DNA from 2 places in the Lysinibacillus sp. 54212 genome. Region 1 is predicted to be linked to the other one. Evidence: riboswitches for the same ligand, from Rfam matches in the RefSeq annotation. Region 1 holds a riboswitch; the other holds the start of a gene.
What was found. A riboswitch is a leader RNA that binds a small molecule or an ion and turns the genes downstream of it on or off. The one in region 1 is predicted to bind S-adenosylmethionine.
Positions count from the first base shown of each region.

Region 1 (5,643 bases):
ACCTTTAAACATATACTTAAACATGTCTTTAATATGGCGCACCTGCAAGAATCTAGTAATGATTGAGAAGAATAGACCTACTAGTAATATACCGTAAATAAACCATGGACCCCATAAAATATCATTCAATAATTTTACTAAATCTTCCATACATCCACCCCTTTTTAATGTATTTATTTATTTTATTAATATGAAATCCACTATATTACAATTTTAAAAGGTGTTCAACTAATATTTCAAAAATTCTAATTATTATTAACATATTTTCTGATAATATAAGTTTAAAGAACAAAAAACCTAATGAAAGTGAGCTCTCATTAGGTAATTTCTATTAGTCTATTATATATCCAAGTGATCGTAGTACATTACTCATAAAATCATTCGTTAGCATAAAAATCTCTTCACGTTCAATTTCGAAATAGAGGCTATGTAAACAATCCGACCATTCACGGTACTGGAAATTTTTGAAGTTTTGCTGTAGCAGCCACTGTCTTGCAACTGTAATATCTGTTAATTTATCTCGCCCACCTGTCATAACTAGGGTTGGGACTTCAGCTAGCTTTACTTCAGGGTCCTTCCACATCTTCATTAGTAGACCGAGCTCCCGATACCACTTCACCGTAACAACGGTTTTAAATGGAAGCTCCCCCTTCATCTCGCCATAAACTTCAAAATTACGTGATAAATCATTTAATGTAAGATCATGATTTAATTTAACACTCGATGTTAACGCACTTAAGCTTGTTAAAGCGTTCGACAGTTTTCCCGGTTGCATTTTCAATTGCAGCCATGGCGATGTAAGGATCAGACCTGCACATTCAAATTTATTTCGATGAATCACTCGCATTGCTATAGTTGCACCAAGCCCATTTCCTAAAACGAAAACAGGTAAGTTATAAGTAAACGCAATACCTATTAATTGCTTTCCGTATGAATAATAGCGCTCAAAATCTTCATCATGGCATCGATTATGTTTTCCTTCGTCTCCATGCCCTGGCAAATCACCCATTACAACGTGAAACCCTGCACTACGCAATTTTTCAATTAACCATGCATACCAGCGATGATGCTCATATGCACTATGAAAAATTGCAACTACTGCTTTCGGTTGCCCTTCAGCCTCCCATTTCCACATTGCTCTTCCTCCTAAATCTTTCGATAACCTTAGTATAATCTATAATGACACTCGTTTAAAATGTTGTATATATCAATTAATATTTCTGATACGATAATAATATATATTAACTTGAAATGAGGAGATTGACGATGATTTACCCTTATAAAGATAAAAATCCTAACATAGACCCATCCGCTTTTATTGCCGACTATGTAACTATTACTGGTGATGTTACAATCGGCTCAGATACAACGATTTGGTTTAACACTGTCATTCGTGGGGACGTTGCACCTACTATAATAGGAAATCGTGTAAGTATACAGGATTTAAGTTGCTTACATCAAAGCCCAAACAATCCGTTAATTATTGAAGATGAGGTAACAGTTGGGCATCAAGTAACCCTACATAGCTGCGTCATTCGCAAACGTGCATTAATTGGCATGGGGTCAATTATTCTAGATGGAGCCGAAATTGGAGAAGGCGCCTTTATCGGAGCCGGTAGCTTAGTACCTCCAGGTAAAAAAATCCCACCTAATTCACTTGCGATGGGGCGTCCTGCAAAGGTTGTTCGAGAAATTACTCCTGAAGACCGCGAAGATATGGATCGTATAGTACGAGAATACGTAGAAAAAGGGCAATATTATAAATCCCTGCAAGATAATAAGTAAACTATGGAACAAAAACTGCCGCTCCATGATCTGAGCAGCAGTTCAGAGTGTCGACAAACTCATTTTCATTGGAGTTTGCTAGAATTTTGTCCTAATAAAATAATCCATGAAAAACCGTTGATTTCCGTTCCAGGCGCTCCCTTTCCGCAGGCACGGCTTCGGGCCAACAGGACGTTGGTCAGGAAAACGTTGTCACATGATGTGACGATTTTAGTTTTCCTTCCTTTTGCGGACCGCCGCAAAAATGGATTTTCCGCTCGTGCTTTTCCTGCTGGAGTGTCGCGCCTTTCACTACAATCAACTACTATTGCTTAATGATAAGATATGCCGCTCTCTATTTATTAAAATGTTCCAGATGACGAATAAAAATAAAATCCATGACGTGAACAATTTGAAAAACTGGGATTTCAATAGCTTGTTTTTATCAATTTCATTTATCCGTTTGTCGGGAATAGGTTGGTGTTATTAACCTTTGGAAATTTTATTGAAATATATTGAAAAACTAGGCAAGCCCCGCCACGTAGACTTCTGTGGGATAGCGATAATGGAACGAAGGCTAAGATCGTCACGTCGTGTGACTACGCCTTCGTGACCAACATCGTGTTGCCCCGAGACCCCGCAGAATTTGCACTCTTGCAAATTTGAGGAGGCTCGGCGCTCGCCCACGAAAAGCGGAGTGGCGGGGCTTGCCGATTCAAAAAAAAACGGTTTATCGACAACCTAAAACTGCCGCTCCATGATCTGAGCGGCAGTTTTTGTGTTCAAATGAACATTCTTATAACTCAGCTTTTGCTCTTAAAGCATCGGCTTTATCTGTTTTTTCCCATGGTACATCTATATCTGTACGACCAAAGTGTCCGTAAGCCGCTGTTCCCTTATAGATTGGTCGACGTAGGTCAAGCATTTTAATAATGCCAGCAGGACGTAAATCGAATAATTCACGAATCCATTCTACAATTTTACTTTCTGCAACCTTCCCAGTACCAAATGTATCCACAGAAATAGACACAGGTCGTGCTACACCAATTGCATAAGCAAGCTGCACTTCAGCACGATCAGCCAGACCTGCTGCAACGATGTTTTTCGCTACATAACGAGCCGCGTATGCAGCCGAACGGTCAACCTTTGTTGCATCCTTACCTGAGAATGCGCCGCCACCGTGACGCGCATAACCACCGTATGTATCTACGATAATTTTACGACCTGTTAAACCAGCATCCCCTTTAGGTCCACCGATAACGAAGCGGCCTGTTGGATTGATAAAGTATTTTGTTTCTTCATCGATTAACTCTGCTGGTACGACTGGATTGATTACTACTGCTTTAATGTCTTTTTGGATTTGTTCAAGTGTAACGTCCTCATCATGCTGAGTTGATAATACAATTGTATCTACTCGAACTGGTTCGTTGTTTTCATCATACTCTACTGTCACCTGCGTTTTACCATCTGGACGTAGGTATGTTAGCTCACCCGTTTTACGTACCTCTGCTAAGCGACGTGCCAATTTATGTGCTAGGCTAATAGGTAATGGCATAAGCTCCGGTGTTTCATTACATGCATAACCAAACATTAAGCCTTGGTCACCAGCGCCGATCGCTTCTAATTGCTCATCAGACATTGAGCCTTCACGAGCCTCTAGCGCTTGATCAACACCCTGTGCTATATCTGGTGATTGCTCTCCTACAGCTACAAGTACAGCTAGATTTTCTGCATCAAAGCCGTATTTACCACGTGTGTAGCCAATTTCTGCAACAGTATCACGGATAATACCTTTCATATCAACATAAGTAGATGTAGTAATTTCACCTGAAACTAGTACAAGCCCAGTTGTTACAGTCGTTTCACACGCTACTCGTGCGTTTGGGTCCTCTGCTAAGATTGCATCTAAAATAGCATCTGAGATTTGGTCACAAATTTTATCTGGATGCCCTTCTGTTACACTTTCTGATGTAAACAATCGACGGTTTGTCATTTGTTTTCCTCCTATGATATCCTTGCAAAAATGCGCAATATTGATACGGTACTCATTACCCATGTAAGTCTACCCTTAAGGATTGAACTTCAAGCCCATTGCTAACTTTTACACGAGGATCTAGAAAGGTATATAATAATGAAAAAACTCAAATAAATAAGTTAATTCTTATTGTAAAACAAAAAAATCCCTTCGCTCATTTGTCATGAGGAAAGGAGTGTTCATGCCGTTACCTTTCACTCTTATCGTTCAAGGACATATCCTTGCATCAGGTTGGCACCAACACGTTATATGCTAGGCATATATTGCAGGTTGCCGGGTTTCATAGGGCCTGACCCTCCACCAACTCGGGATAAGAGTATCCGTTCAATTTCAAATAATACGTAATTTGCTGAAGGCTGTCAATATTTTTTGACGGAAATCTGAAATGTAAAAAAATCCACAAAAATAAATTTTGAATTAGTATAGATTATTTCAATCAATGTGTTATACTATTTTTGAATAAAAATAAAAGCCCTTTCAGTAGGGAACACTATACAAAAAGGATGGTATTTAATCGATGAATTCAGTAGAAATTAACAACGAACTGAAGGAATTATTAAGTGGAGCAAATGTTAACGTTCAACTTTCAGTACCACAATTAGTTGAGAAAGCAACTGCTCGTGGAGAAGCAATGTTAACTGTAGACGGTGCATTACGCGCTGAAACAGGAAAATACACTGGTCGTTCTCCTAAAGATAAATATATGGTTGAAGAAGAAAGCACAAAAGATAAAATTGACTGGGGTAAAGTAAACCGACCAATCTCAGCTGAAATTTTTGATAATTTATATGTAAAAGTCGTTAACTACTTAAAAGAGAAAGACGAGTTATTCGTATTCAAAGGATTTGCTGGTGCAGATAAAGACTCACAAGTTTCAATCCAAGTTGTAAACGAGTATGCTTGGCATAATCTTTTCTGTCATCAATTATTCATCCGTCCAACTGAAGCAGAGCTTGCTTCTCACGTTTCAGAATTTACAATCGTATCAGCACCTACATTCAAGGCTGATCCTGCTGTAGATGGCACAAACTCAGAAACATTTATTATCACTTCGATGGAAAAGAAAATCATTTTAATTGGTGGTACTGAATACGCTGGTGAAATGAAAAAATCTATTTTTGGTATTATGAACTACTTATTACCAGAGCAAGGTATTTTCCCAATGCACTGTTCTGCAAACGTTGGAGAAGCTGGTGATGTAGCTCTATTCTTCGGTTTATCAGGTACTGGTAAAACGACTTTATCAGCAGATAGCGATCGTAAGCTAATCGGTGATGACGAGCATGGCTGGTCTGATAATGGTGTATTCAACATTGAGGGTGGTTGCTATGCAAAAACAATCAACCTTTCTGCTGAAAAAGAACCAGAAATTTATAACGCTATTAAATTTGGTTCTGTTTTAGAAAACGTTGTTGTTCATCCAGAAACACGCGTTTGTGACTATGATGATGGTTCACTAACTGAAAATACTCGTGTAGCTTATCCGATTGACTACATTGAAAATATTGTATCACCATCGGTAGCAGGTCATCCAAAAACAATCGTATTCTTAACTGCGGATGCTTTTGGTGTGTTACCTCCAATCTCTAAATTAACTAAAGAGCAAGCAATGTATCACTTCTTAAGTGGCTTCACTTCAAAATTAGCTGGTACAGAGCGCGGTGTTACTGAGCCAGAACCAGTATTCTCTACATGCTTTGGTTCTCCATTCTTACCACTTCCTGCTACAGTATATGCTGAGCAATTAGGTAAGAAAATCGACGAGCATGGTGCACAAGTATTCCTAGTAAACACTGGCTGGACTGGTGGCGAATATGGTGTAGGTAGCCGTATGAAGCTTTCTT
Region 1 is NZ_JBAFWZ010000014.1:60,356-65,998, forward strand. It holds gene V4T18_RS11450 (alanine/glycine:cation symporter family protein) at 1-150, opposite strand, end outside; gene V4T18_RS11455 (alpha/beta hydrolase) at 332-1,135, opposite strand; gene V4T18_RS11460 (gamma carbonic anhydrase) at 1,267-1,785, shown strand; gene V4T18_RS11465 (hypothetical protein) at 1,964-2,086, opposite strand; gene metK (methionine adenosyltransferase) at 2,561-3,757, opposite strand; SAM riboswitch class I at 3,997-4,116, opposite strand; gene pckA (phosphoenolpyruvate carboxykinase (ATP)) at 4,317-5,643, shown strand, end outside.

Region 2 (5,643 bases), on a different contig from region 1:
AAGTAGGATCATTTTTATCAGGTGGTATTGATTCAAGCTATATTACAGCACTTCTTCGCCCAAAAAAATCTTTTTCTGTAGGCTTTAAGGATTATGAAGAAATGTTCAATGAAACAAACCTCGCTATGGACTTATCTGAGCAGCTTGGCGTTCAAAACGAACGAAAATTTATCTGTGCAGAAGAAGTTTTTGAAGCATTACCAAACATTCAATATCATATGGATGAACCTCAATCCAACCCTTCTTCTGTTCCGCTATACTTCCTTAGTAAATTAGCAAGTCGTGACGTTACTGTTGTATTATCTGGAGAAGGAGCAGACGAAATTTTCGGTGGCTATTCTTGGTATCAAAAATCAGACCGTAGACAAAAGTACGAAAAAGTCCCTTTTACACTTCGTAAACTTATTGGCCGTATCGCAAAAGATTTACCAAAAAATACCTGTACAAATTTCCTTATAAAGGGTGGGCAAACTGTGGAAGAGCGTTTTATTGGGCATGCAATCGTATGGGATGAAGAAGATGCCCTACAAGTGCTTAAACCTGCTTACCGTCAAGGTCCATCTGTAAAAAATATCACCAAACACATTTATGATGAAATTCCTGGTGAAGATGATGTAACAAAAATGCAATACTTAGACTTGCATTTATGGATGCCTGGAGACATCTTATTAAAAGCTGACAAAATGAGTATGGCACACTCAATCGAGCTCCGAGTGCCTTTTTTAGATAAAGAAGTGATGGAGGTTGCTAAAAGTATTCCGACTAAATATCGTATAAATGGTACTCAAAAAAGTGACACAAAATATGCCCTACGACAAGCTGCGTTGAATGAACTCCCTGAAGATTGGGCAAAACGAACGAAACTTGGATTTCCGGTCCCTATTCGTCACTGGCTACGTCACGAAAAGTATTACAATTTTGTAAAAGAAACCTTTCAAAAAGAGTATGTTAATGAATTTTTTAATCAAGACGACCTTATATACTACTTAGATCTCCATTATCACAATAAAGCAAATAAGGCGCGTCATATTTGGACAGTTTATATCTTTTGTATTTGGTATGAGCAATTCTTTGCTGAAAATATTAACAAGGAATATAATTAATGGTAAATCACTTCCGTAAAGTGAGGCAAAGAAATGCTATTTTTAAACAGCAAAACCAATTATCCATTTTTTTATTTTCTTTTGGAACAAAACATTGTACTCGTGTATGAATTCAAAACCCAAAATTATATAACACAGCTAGACTTTATCAATTTAATCTCACTATATGAAATACATACTGAAGATGAGTTTGATCAGTTTAATCATGAAAATTATAATCCAATGGCTGGAGGGGTTTATTTAGAGCTAGAGGATACTAATCAAATGGTAGCTGAAATCAACAACAAAATTCAAAAACAACGTGCAAATTTCCAATCCCTTCAACAAGGACCGATTCACCTTGTGATGTCAGAATCAGCAGCAGGATCTTTACGCGTAGGGCTACCTAGACCTAAGACAGTTATTGGTATACCAGATTCCTTTGACAGTGGTCCGTTGTGGCAGCTCGATAAAAAAACAGGTTTAATGTTACGAAATGAATGGCTATATGACCATATCAATGACGAGCAAGAGGACGGAGAATATTTAAATCGTTTCAACAGAGCATTACGTCAAATGGAGGATATTTCAACAAACGTCCCAATCTTTATTTGGTATAGCGATAATGAGGATGAACAGGTAGGTTTTCGCTTTATTCTCTACTTATTAAAGGAAAAGGGAAATGATATTTTTCTAATGAATACTACGGAACTTTATAGGGAAGTAGGGCAGCCTATTTTCCATACAAGTCAAATGGATTCCGACAATCTAAGACTACTTTTTGAAAACAACTCCAGGTGCAAACCATTATCAGAAAAACAATTACTTCGATTTCATGCAGAATGGGAGGAGCTTGCCGAAACAGATGGACTCCTACGTATATGGGATGGCGGTAATATACAGCATGTATCAGAGAATTATTATGACTCATATATCATTGAATCAGTCAAAAAGCTCCATAAGAAACAAGGACAGCTAGATTGGATTAGGACTGCAAAGCTCCTTGAAGAACTGCTGCAAGATATGAAAATATCTAAAAATATTTTCTATTTAGAATACCGAATCAGGCATTTAATCAATAATGGACTTCTAGAGTTAAAAGGAATACCAAAATCAATGAGACACTATAGTATAAAGCTTCGGTGAATTGATTTAGTTATAGATGCCTCTAATACGCTGACTTTGGCGGTAATCCACTCAAATGATGATGTTACTGCGAGAAATATTTGAGTGAATTGTTGAAAAATTCACATTGCTGTGATACAATCTATCTAATTTAATAGTCTTATCAAGAGAAGCTGAGGGACTTGGCCCTTTGACGCTTCAGCAACCTCTAACCGTGTTAGAAAGGTGCTACTTCCAGCAAGGTATTTCCTTGAAAGATAAGAGCGAGTAACGTTAAACCTCTCATTCTTATACTGGAATGAGAGGTTTTTTAATGGTTAGCTTTGTATATTTGATAGACGAGAAATGGGGGATCAGCATTGCCAATCAATATTCCGAAGCAATTACCGGCTGGCGAGCATTTACGACAAGAGAAAATTTTCGTGATGGAGGAGGACCGCGCGAAAACACAGCAAATTCGTCCACTAAATATATTAGTGTGCAACTTAATGCCAGAAAAAGAGAAAACGGAGTTGCAATTATTACGGTTATTAGGAAATACACCACTGCAAGTCAATATTACTTTTTTAAATACAGCTACATATGAATCAAAAAATGTATCTAAATCTCATCTGGAGCTTTTCTATAAAACATTCGATGAAATAAAACATCGTCGCTTCGATGGCATGATTATTACTGGAGCACCCGTAGAGCGGATGGAGTTTGAAGAAGTATTATACTGGCAAGAAATCACAACGATTATGGATTGGGCTAAAGTAAACGTAACGTCTATTATGTATATTTGTTGGGGAGCTCAGGCAGCGTTATACCATCAGTTCAATATTGGTAAATACGAGCTACCGAAAAAATGCTCTGGTGTTTATTCTCACGTTATTACCGATTTAACTGTAGATTTAGTCCGAGGATTTAGTGATGAATACGTAGCTCCGCATTCTCGTCATACATCGGTTTCTATTGATGAGGTTCGTGCGCATCCAGACTTACACTTATTAAGCTATTCTGACGATGCAGGCGTGTTTATTGTTCAGTCGAAGGATAATAAGCATATTATGATTACCGGACATTTAGAATATGATGCTACTACGTTGCGTGATGAGTATGAGCGAGATATTGCAAAGACAGATAATGTGGAAATGCCTGTGAACTATTTCCCAAATAATGACCCAGCACAAGAGCCAAAAAACACATGGCGTGCTCATTCACACTTGCTGTTCTACAACTGGTTAAACTACTATGTATATCAAGAAACACCATATAAATGGGATTTTGTTGAAGAAAATATTGAATTTCATATTTAAGAAATACCGCATGGCAGAAAGATATGTCATGCGGTTTTAATCCTTTTTACAAGCAGTATAACGAAGGTTACTATTAAAATAACAAAGGATGATGTATATGTTTCCAATCTTAGAGACAGAAAGACTTTTGCTGAGAGAAATCACAGAGCACGACACACAAGTAATTTTTAACCTCTTTTCCAATGATGCTATTACACGATTTTATGGCCAGGATAATTTAACACTTATAGAGCAAGCCGAGCAATTTGTTCACTTTTTCGCTAAGAGCTACAAGGAGAAGCGCGGTATGAGATGGGGGATAGAATTAAAGGGACAAAAAGGCATAATCGGTACTATAGGCTATAATCATTATTCCCCGAAGCACAAAAGAGCTGAAATAGGCTATGAATTACATCCAGATTATTGGGGATACGGCTACGCTAAGGAGGCTGTATTAAAGGCTATCTCATATGGATTTAGCGAATTAGGCTTAACAAGAATAGGAGCTATTGTATTTCTTGAAAATGATAGCTCTAACCATTTATTAAAATCCATTGGTTTTCAACAAGAGGGTATATTAAAAGCATATATGTATCAGAACGGCCAAGCTTATGACACTTACATTTATTCATTGTTAAATGAGAATTAACGAAAGGAAAATCCAATGACCACTTCATTTTTAATTATTCTTCCTATTGTTTTTACGATTTTTATCGTTGCTTCCTGTTTTGCATTTTACAAGTTTCGTCATTTTTTCTCACGAGGTCAATAAAACAAGGTAGCACTCACATATTGTGGGGGCTACCTTGTTTTAAACTAATTTAGAGAGTAAATCTTGAGAAGGTGCAGCGTCTAGATCACCATTGTTTGCTGCCTTCCCCAATAATCTTAGGAAGGTCTGTTTCATCTCTGTATTTAACGCCTCTAAATCAAACACATCAAACTTGCATTTTGAGAGAGGTATCGTTTCGGATTCACTAAATCCATCCTTATAAAATAGATTCCAAGTAATGTACTCACCGTCATCATCAATTCCAATCGAGCACGTGAGCAAAAAGTTTTCAGCAGTTGCCTCTGCTACAACTTCCTCATAAAAATCCTCATCTTCTAATAGCGCATGTAAATTGTCAAAAGCTTTGGATGTTACAATCGTTATCATCACGTCAACTCCTCTGTTACCATACTTAATTATAAGCAGAGCTTTCCTTACCCGTCAAAGCAAAGAATAGCTTTTCATTAATTTTCAGCGCCCATTGAACAATCGGTCCGAGTCCAAAAGACATAATAACTGTACCAACCCCAATCGGACCACCTAGTAAGAAACCAATAATTGCTACGAGAACTTCCATTGTCGTTCGTGCCTGACCAACACTCCAGCCAAGCTTATGTGAAAGTAGTAGCATTAAAGCATCACGTGGTCCTACACCGAGGTTTGCCACAATATACATCCCACAGCCAAAACCTAGCAACAATAAGCCAATACAAAATGACAGTAATTGTGGGAGGAATCCCGTAAAAGGGGGTAAGATAGCATTAAAAATATCAATAAAAATGCCCGCTAAAAACATATCAAGAAATGTGCCGATTTTCGGTAATCGTTTCATGAATAAGGAGTCAATAGCTAAAATGATCAGTCCGATAATGATAGACCATGTGCCAATTGTTAAGCCAAACGTATCTGCAAGACCAATATGAAGTACATCCCAAGAGCCTACACCAATTGATTTCGCTTTAATTGTTAGTGTAATACCAAAGGATAAAATAACAATCCCTAATAAAAAAAATGTACTGCGCCAATAAATATGTCTTTCCATGCATGTATCCCTCTATCTCTGTTGTAGAAATAATTCTAAGCTGTCACAATTTATTATAGCTAAGGACAGAGCCAAACCGCATTTTTCTGCCAATTCCCAAAATAAAGACTTTATAAGCTACAAAGTCAAAAAATCCCCACTAGAATGAATTCTAGTAGGGGAGTTTAGCTAAAGTTTATATTGTTTTACTAAAATATCTAATTCTGTGGCCAATGAGGCGAGCTGTTCTGTTCCTCTTGACACTTCTTTGATTAATTCACTTGATTGGATAGCAGTTGCAGCTGTTTCTTGCACCCCTGCTGATGCTTGTTCGGTAATGACTGTTACTTCTTGAATAGAAGCATG
Region 2 is NZ_JBAFWZ010000001.1:253,843-259,485, forward strand. It holds gene asnB (asparagine synthase (glutamine-hydrolyzing)) at 1-1,103, shown strand, start outside; gene V4T18_RS01205 (DUF1835 domain-containing protein) at 1,185-2,228, shown strand; SAM riboswitch class I at 2,365-2,471, shown strand; gene metA (homoserine O-acetyltransferase MetA) at 2,567-3,505, shown strand; gene V4T18_RS01215 (GNAT family N-acetyltransferase) at 3,603-4,133, shown strand; gene V4T18_RS01220 (hypothetical protein) at 4,296-4,643, opposite strand; gene V4T18_RS01225 (YczE/YyaS/YitT family protein) at 4,669-5,298, opposite strand; gene V4T18_RS01230 (methyl-accepting chemotaxis protein) at 5,467-5,643, opposite strand, start outside.
Region 2: linked by a shared signal. The riboswitch ahead of metA (homoserine O-acetyltransferase MetA) and the one ahead of metK (methionine adenosyltransferase) in region 1 are both predicted to bind S-adenosylmethionine.